One region of the Bradyrhizobium sp. CCGB01 genome, then DNA from elsewhere that is predicted to be linked to it. Evidence: riboswitches for the same ligand, from Rfam matches in the RefSeq annotation. Region 1 holds a riboswitch; the other holds the start of a gene.
The links. A riboswitch is a leader RNA that binds a small molecule or an ion and turns the genes downstream of it on or off. The one in region 1 is predicted to bind cobalamin.
Positions count from the first base shown of each region.

Region 2: another riboswitch for cobalamin. It lies ahead of NLM25_RS15125 (TonB-dependent receptor domain-containing protein); the one in region 1 lies ahead of NLM25_RS16075 (energy-coupling factor ABC transporter permease).

Region 1 covers NZ_JANADK010000001.1:3,530,460-3,534,604, reverse strand. Annotated here, with positions in the region: gene cobT (nicotinate-nucleotide--dimethylbenzimidazole phosphoribosyltransferase) at 1-472, opposite strand, end outside; gene cobF (precorrin-6A synthase (deacetylating)) at 483-1,232, opposite strand; gene NLM25_RS16075 (energy-coupling factor ABC transporter permease) at 1,274-1,951, opposite strand; cobalamin riboswitch at 1,988-2,208, opposite strand; gene cobA (uroporphyrinogen-III C-methyltransferase) at 2,254-2,985, opposite strand; gene NLM25_RS16065 (cobyrinate a,c-diamide synthase) at 2,982-4,145, opposite strand, start outside.
Region 2 covers NZ_JANADK010000001.1:3,308,839-3,312,983, forward strand. Annotated here, with positions in the region: gene NLM25_RS15125 (TonB-dependent receptor domain-containing protein) at 65-2,440, opposite strand; cobalamin riboswitch at 2,637-2,845, opposite strand; gene NLM25_RS15130 (methyltransferase domain-containing protein) at 3,192-4,145, shown strand, end outside.

The DNA of each region.
Region 1 (4,145 bases):
CGGCGCGCTGGCCGGCTTCGAAGGCGAATGCCAGCTCCGCAGCGGTGAGCGCAGCTTCCACGCTGAAATCGCGCGTGCCGCTGCGCGGCTTGTCGATAACGATTCCCGCCATCGCCTCCCGCGCCAGCGTGCCCGCGTCGACGATTTCCAGGCTGGAGCCGAGCTCACGCGCCAGCACCGAGATCGCGGCGCCGCCAGAGGCAAAGTTCGCCATCATCGCGATGGTCACTTCCTGCGGATAGGCCGACACGCCCTGCGCGACGATGCCGTGGTCGCCGGCGAAAACGATGATCGGGACGCGCGCGGCACGCGGTTCTCCGGTCGCCTGCAGGCCCGCAAGCTCGATCGCGAGCTGCTCGAGCCGGCCGAGCGCGCCGGCCGGCTTTGTCAGTTGCGCCTGCCGCGCGACCGCCGCCTCGCGATGGACCGCGGAGATCTCGGGGCACTTCTTGTAGACCCATTCGGGGAGCATGCTGCCTCGCTTACGGCCTGCGCTTGAGAATGTAGCTGTCCATGATCCAGCCGTGCCGCTCGCGCGCATCCTGTCGCGCAGCGACGATGCGCGGACCGACGTCGGCGAGTGCACCGGACATGACGATCTGATCGGGCATGCCGAGATAGGCGCCCCACCAGATGTGAAGCCCGGCTGGATCGAGCGACTGGAACGCCGTGCCGCCGTCGAGCATCACAACCACGGTATCGACACCCTGTGGCCAGCCGCCCTCGCGCAAACGGCGCCCTGTCGTGACGAGAAAAGGCTCGCCGATGTCGTTGAGCGGCAGCGCATGCGCCGCGCACAGCGCCTGAATCGAGGTGATGCCGGGCACGACCTCGATCTCAGGCAAGGGATTGAGCCGGCGCGCAATGCGCAGCGAGGAATCGTAGAGCGAGGGATCGCCCCAGATCAGCAGCGCAACCTTGCCTTCGCTTCCCAGATGATCCGCGATCGTCTGCGACCAGGCCGCCGCAACGGCATCGTGCCAGTCATCCACGCCCTTGCGGTAGTCCGCATCAGTTGCGTCGCGCACGGGAAGATCGAACTCGGCGATGCGGGTCTTGTCGTTTGCCAGCACATCCGCGCAGATCGTGCGCCTGAGATCGGCGAGATCGGACTTCGCTGTGCCCTTGCGCGGGATCAGGACGAGATCGGCCGCGTTGATGGCACCGATCGCGGCGCGCGTAAGCTGCTCGGGATCGCCGCAACCGATGCCTATCAGGGAGAGCGTGAGCATCGCGAGTATCAGGGGCGGCCCTCACGGCCGCCCCTGGTCTCTCAGGCTGCGTTGTGCAGGCGCGGTGTGACGAGGCCGGGCGCGGTGACCCCGCGCAGCGACTTCGCCAATGCCAGCACGGCGAGATCGGCGAGCGGCTCGATCACGATGACCAGCGCATAGGACGCCGCGAACGTCGCGATGCTGGCGAGGTTGCTCATGGCAAAGCCGGAGCCATAGAGTGCCCAGAACGCCACCCAGGCGATCACGCCCGCCTGGTAGGTCGTCGAAAGCGCCAGCGCCTGACGATACTTCAAGTCGACATAGGCGGTGTTGCGCGCAATGATCCGCGAGGCGATCGCCTGGATCGCAAACAGCGGCACCAAAAGTGTCGTCACGTTCATGCCATATTGCGGCAAGTCCGGCGGCTCGAAGAACACGCCCTGGAGCAGCAGGCCGAACGCGAGGCCAAAGGCCGCGGGCGCGGCGCCGAACAGCAGGAACAAGGTCGAGCCCAGGATGAAGTGCACCTCGGAGACGCCGACCGGGAAGTGCGGCAGGATCTCGAAGAAGACGAAGACGAGGCCCGTGGTGACGAGAGTGCGCGCAGCAAACGAGCCGATGCCCTGCTCGCGCACGGTCTCGACCGCCAGCTTCAAGGCAACGCCGCCTGCGGCGATGCCGGTTGCGTAACTCAATACAAGCTTGGCGCCCGTCACTACCCCGGGTTCGATATGCATGGCTCAGATCCTTCCTGCCGTCACACCCGACGGCCTTGGCCTCAAAACGTGCAGGGCCGGTCTCCTGGCTCGCGGCTCACTGGGGTTCTCCGGCCTTCCCGAGCCTTGCGGCCCAGTGGCTGATCGAAGTCCCTCACCGCTTACAGTCGCGGGGGCGGCTGGGGTTTTGGGCGCCGCAACTGGGTCCGCCCACCCCCATTCCCGATTATGCTCCGGCGCTTTGCGCCGCGTCGAGCACCATGCATCCCATGTGTGCCCCTTTCGCAAGCCGGGCGTCAAGGGGCGAAGGGCGGCCGGCGCCGTCACGACGGATAATCCCCCGCCAGCGCACCGAACAGGATCACGGCCGCCGTCGAGGCTGCGCCGCCTCGCGCAAGCCGTTCGGCCAGCTCGGTCACGGTGGTGCGGATCAGCCGCTCGTCCGGACGGCCGAGGGATTCGGCGAACAGCGCCGGGGTGTCCGCGGCGAGGCCGTGCTCGATCAATTTTGCGGCAAGCGCCGGAAAGGTGCGCCGGCCCATATAGACGACGGTCGTCGCCTCCGGATCGGCCAGCGCCGCCCAGTTGAGGTTTGGCGGCAGTTCGCCGGTGACGTCGGCCCCGGTCACGAACTGCACCCGGCGCGAGGTATGGCGCCGGGTCAGCGGAATGCCGGCTTGCGCCGCCGCAACGCAGGCGGAGGTGACGCCGGGAATGATCTCGTAGCCGATGCCGGCCTCGCGCAGCGCGTCGAGCTCCTCCTCCAGCCGCCCGAAAATGCCGGCATCGCCGGACTTCAGCCGCACGACGCGCGAGCCGGTTGCGGCATAGTCGACCAGCAAGCGGTTGACGTGGTGCTGCTTGGTCGAGGGCCGCCCTGCCCGCTTGCCCACCGCGACCAGATTGGCGCCGGGCCGGGCCAGATCGAGGATCGCGCCGGAAGCAAGATCGTCATAGAGCACGACGTCGGCATCCCGCAGCCGCGCGGCGCCCTTGAGCGTGAGAAGCTCGGGGTCGCCGGGGCCGGCCGAAATGAAAGTGACAAAACCGCTCACCGATCCTCCGCGATCAGATGGAAGAACGTGCCGGTGGCATGGTCCCGGCGCGAGCCGGTCTCGGCGATGACCGCACCCGTTGCATCGTGCACGACCGCCAGCGGCGTATCCGGCTGCGCGACGATCGTCGAATAGTGGAACTCGTGACCGCGCAGCCGCGCGCCGACCTGATGCCCCGGCATCGGGGCTGCGAGCGCAGCGAGACGATATCCCAGATGCATGCGGCGCTTGGCAAAGCTCGTCTCGAGGCCAAGCAGGCCCGTCATCTCGTGGCGAATGCCGTCGGCGTCGGTCAAAGCGGTTCCCAGCACCATATAGCCTCCGCATTCGCCGTGCACCGGCCGTGTGTCAGCGAAGGCGCGCAGGCCGCTGCGAAAGTGCGCATTGGCCGCGATTGTGCCGGCATGCAGCTCGGGATAGCCGCCGGGGAGCCAGCATACATCGGCGCTGGCATCGGGCGCTTCATCGGCAAGCGGCGAGAATGTCGAGATCTCGGCGCCGGCCGCGCGCCAGGCTTCCAGCATATGCGGATAGACGAAGGAGAAGGCTGCATCGCGGGCCAGCGCAATGCGCTGGCCGGGCGGCGTCACATTCAGACCATTTGCGGCCGGTTGCGGCGACCAGCTGGCTGCCGAACGCAGCACCGCATCGAGATCGACATGTTCGGCGACGAAGCGCGCGGCCTCGTCGATCAGCTTGCCGATCTCGGCCTGCTCCTCGGCCTGTACCAGGCCGAGATGCCGCTTCGGCAGGCTGATCTCGGCATGGCGTGGCAGCGCGCCGAACACGGCGATGCCGGCATCGTTGAGCGCGCGGCGCACCAGGTCTTCGTGGCGCTGGCTGGCGACACGGTTGAGCACGACGCCGGCAAGGCGCACACCCGCGCGATAGTCGCGAAGGCCCGCGGCAATTGCGGCGGCCGTCTGTGCCTGTCCGGAGGGGTCGATCACCAGCACCACCGGCCAGCCCAGCATCTCCGCGATATCGGCGGTCGCGCCGGTGCCGCAGACGCCGCGCGCGGCAACGCCGTCGAACAAGCCCATCGAGCCTTCGGCGAGCACGACATCGGCATCGGTGCCGCGGCTGACGAGATGCGCGATCGTCCCGCGGTCCATGGCCCAGCTATCGACATTGACGGAAGCACGTCCCGTGGCGGCAGC
Region 2 (4,145 bases), 220 kb from region 1:
GATTGCGTCCTACTGTCGCGTGACAACTGCTGCCATCGCAGTCGTGGTGATTGCATTCGGTCCATCACCACCTGAATGAAGCCGCGACCTCGTAGCTGCGCGGTGCGCCCAGGATGATCTGATCGGTATAGCCGGGATCGCCCCATGCCGCGTAGAGCTTGTTCGTGAGGTTCTTCACGCGAAAGCTGATCCGGGTCCGATCGACGCCCGGGAAATAAGCTTTTGGGATATCGACGAACGCGAACGCGTCAAAGATCGTGTAGGCGTTCATCGTGACCAGATTGTCCTGGAAGTTGAAGCGGTCGCCGACGTGACGGACGAGGCCGCCGATCTCCACCGGCAGTTTCGTGTCGAAGCGGTAGGACGCCCCCGCATTGGCGACGAAGTTCGGAACGTTGGGCGGCGTCTTGCCCGAATAGGATTGGAAGTCGCCATTGCCGTCGACATAGTTGAAGTCGATGAAGCGCGACTGCACGAAGGCGACGTTGCCCCAGAGCTTCAGGCCGCCGACCGGGTTGACCGCCGCGGCGATCTCGACCCCCTTGGAGGCGATCTTGCCCGCGACGTTGAAGACGATGCCGCTTTCGGGGACGTAGACGTTCTTGCGCTCGATGTCGAAGGCCGAGAACGTGGCCTCCGCGCGCTTGTCGGCCGATTGCAGCTTCACGCCGGTCTCGTAGGTGCGCGACGTCGTCAGCAGCAGCGGCACCTGCGGCGCGAGGATGAAGATGTTGGCGACCGTCGGGTCCGCCGCCGTTGCATACTGGCTGTACAGCATGACGCCCGGGGTGACCTCCCAGGTATAGCCGACCCGGCCGGTGACCGGGTTGAACGTCTTCGAGAACGGATAGCCGCGGTCGGTGCGCAACACGCCGTCCGGCGAGAAGCGCGTGCGCGACAGCTCGATGTCCTCGAAGCGGATGCCGCCGATCAGTGCGAAGGTCGAGGTCAGCTTGAGCCGGTCCTCGAACGCGAGCGAGGCGGAGTTGAGGTGCGTGTAGATCTTCTCGTCGCTGCGTGGCCCGTAAAGCCCGCGGTCCGGATTGATCAGGTCGACCGTGTCCGAGAAGAACAGCGTGTCCTGCGAGACGTTGAACTGCGAGCTGCTCGCCATGACGGTGGCGACGAAACGGTTGTCCATCCCACTGAAGTTGGAATTGACGGTGAGGTCGGTGATGTTGCCGTAGAGCCGCTGCGCGTGGTCCAGCGCCAGCCGCTCGCGATAGACGTTGTTCGGCCCGGAATCGTCGAACGAATTGATCTCGTTGTTGAACCAGTGCCGGTGCGCGTCGTAGCCGTAGACCTGGCTCCGCAGCGAGATGTTGTTGGTGATGTCCCACTGGAAGCCGCTGCGCAGCCAGAGCTCGCTGGCGCCGCTGTGATTGTCGAGCACGTTGTAGGTGGTGGTCAGCGTGCGCGCGTCCACGGTGACGGGGTTGAGCGTCCCGGTGTGGCCGTTGAGATAGTAGTTGGTCCACCGGCCCGAGACGATGCCCGATGTCGGCACGATGCCCGGCGCATTCGCGGGCACCAGCGGCGTGCCCCAGTAGAAACGGTCCTTGTCCTGTCTGTATTCGGCCGCGCCCCAGATCTTCAGGCTCTCGTTGACGCGGTAGTTCAGCTGTCCCGAGACGTTGCTGAGCTTCGCATAGGTGTCGTCGATAAAGCTCTTGTCGTTGGAATGGCTGATGTCGAAGCGGTAGTCGAGGCCGTTGACGAGCGTGCTGCCGCCCGATCCGTATCCGGCGCGATAGCCGTTGAAGGAGTCGTAGGACGCGAACGCGTCGTTGACGACATTCCCGGTGTGCGGCGCCTTGGTCACGTAGTTGACGGCGCCGCCGGTCGCGCCAAGGCCGGCGATCAGCGAGTCAGGCCCCTTGATGATCTCCACCTGCTGCAGATTGGCGGTGTCCATGGGGCGGCCGGTCATGGTCGACGGCCCGATCGAAATGCCGTTGTAGAGGGTGGAAATCTGGTCGCCGGAAAAGCCGCGCATCGAGAAGATGGCGGGTGCGCCGGGCGCATCGCCGCCGGTCACGCCGACCGCCGCCTTGGCCGCGTCAGTGGTGGTCCTGATGCCGAGGAGCCGCATGGTCTGCTGGTCGATGACCTCGACGGTCGCCGGCGTTTCCCGTGCCGTGATCCCTAGCCGGGAGCCGACCTCGGTGACGACAGCCGTGTTGAGCGGCGTCTGCACCTGATCGCTCGGAGACTGGGGTGCCGGAACGGCGACGGCTGAGGCGGCGCGATTGCGCCCCGTGGCCCGGCGCGCGGTCCGCGACCTCTGATTGCCGGGGCTGACAGCAGGAGCCGGCCTGGGTGTGGCCGGAGAGACGGTCACCGGGTCGATCTCGCGGGAGGCGTTATCGCGGGCCGCGGCCTGCGCCACCGCGACGGAGGACAGCGATGTCGAGAGCAGCAGGGCGAGCACGGCAGGCATGGCCTGCGAGACGCCGATCCGGACACGCCAATACGCCGGCGCAATGCCGGAATCGAAATGAAGATTTTGCACAACAACGCTCTGCGGCGACGCAAACAGACCGTCACCGCGGTTGCCTTAGTCATCTGCCTTCGCCCCAGGCGGCAGATGCACCGGCTACTTCAAGACATCGGGGCACCCCGCCCAATGCGTTCGCGCGTGACTCATGGCTGGCAGCAGGTTTCCTGGCTCGCGGGTCATCGCCTTCGACCGCCTTCCCAGAGGCCCAAGCGGGGCTCCAGTGGTTCGTTTGGTCGTCGGCTATCCGCCTACAGTTGCGGGGGCAGCCGCGGAATTGCCCACCGACGTGGACGCACCGCATTCCCTTAAGTAGTCCTTGCGGACACTACCGATCACGAAACTGGCATCCGGCGATGACCCCGTCAACATCCGCCGGGCCTCTTCGGCTGGCTGGTGCTTCGATGGTGGCCTTGTGTTGCTGTTTTGCCCGAGCTGTCGCCTGGTCGCAGCTCCAGCGCCCGGCCACTTCCGGTCTACGCGGGTGAGCCGTCGCTGTCAGGAAGGCGCCTGTGCGCCGCAACCGGTCTACCTCCGCTTGTCCGCGGCCCCGGACTCGCCTTCGACAGCCTTCATTTGAATGATGACGAGATAGTTGAACGCGACCACTCTTCGTCAAAAGGTCTGAATGAGGTCGGGAGAGATGAGCACTTGTCCAGCATGCGGCAATGCATCAACTGCCAAATTGTTCGAAGTGACCGCAGATCAGGCCTCTCGATCCTTCGTCAATCCGCGCCAGTATCCGGATCGCTTTCGAAAATTAACACGCCACCTGTCGGTTCTCTGGGGGCGCGACACCTGCGATATCCGCAAATGCGCAGATTGCGGATTCGGTTTTGCAGATCCCTTCGTCGCGGGGGGCGCGGAGTTTTATAACCTGGCCGCGCCGCACCCTTCCTATCCAGCCATGAAATGGGAGTATGCAAGGACAATCGAGGAACTGAACGGCCTCGGCACCGCCGGAAAAACTGCGATCGATGTGGGGGCGGGGTTCGGGTATTTTCTCGATCGCATCAGGGACAAATTCTTTCACGCGTCCGATATTTACGCGGTCGACTACAACGAAACGGCGCAACAGGCATTGCGATCGAAAGGCTACAAGACCTTTTCGGTCGACTTTCGAGAGGAGGGCTTCGCCCCCATGAAGGAGGGCTTCGACATCATCTTCATGTTTCAGGTGTTCGAGCACATGGACCGGGTAGATGACGTCTTCGCCCGATTGAAGTACCTCCTCAAGGCGCAGGGCTCTGTCTTCATCGCCGTGCCAAACGAAATCCGAACGAACTACATGGAGTGCCATGGGTCGCTCATAGACATGCCGCCGAACCACATTGGCCGCTGGACGAAGGAGGCGTTTGATGCCGTATGCCGGCGACATGGCCTGCGATTGACCATCTGCGAGCGGGAGCCATTCAACCTCCTGAAGTTCCTCAAGGAGGACATCGTAGACAGCTTTTTGCGAAGGGCCGAGAAGCCGGGCAGCGTCTGCGAGTTCGTGCGCGGCCTGCCGCGGGGCAGGGCGCAGCGGATCGGGCAAGCTGTGCTTGCACTTGCGCTTTCACCAACACGTTGGCCGGCATGGGCCTACGCGCTCAGGCACTCATCGACGCTGGGGAGCGCGCTCTGGGTGATGATCGACAAAGGCCTG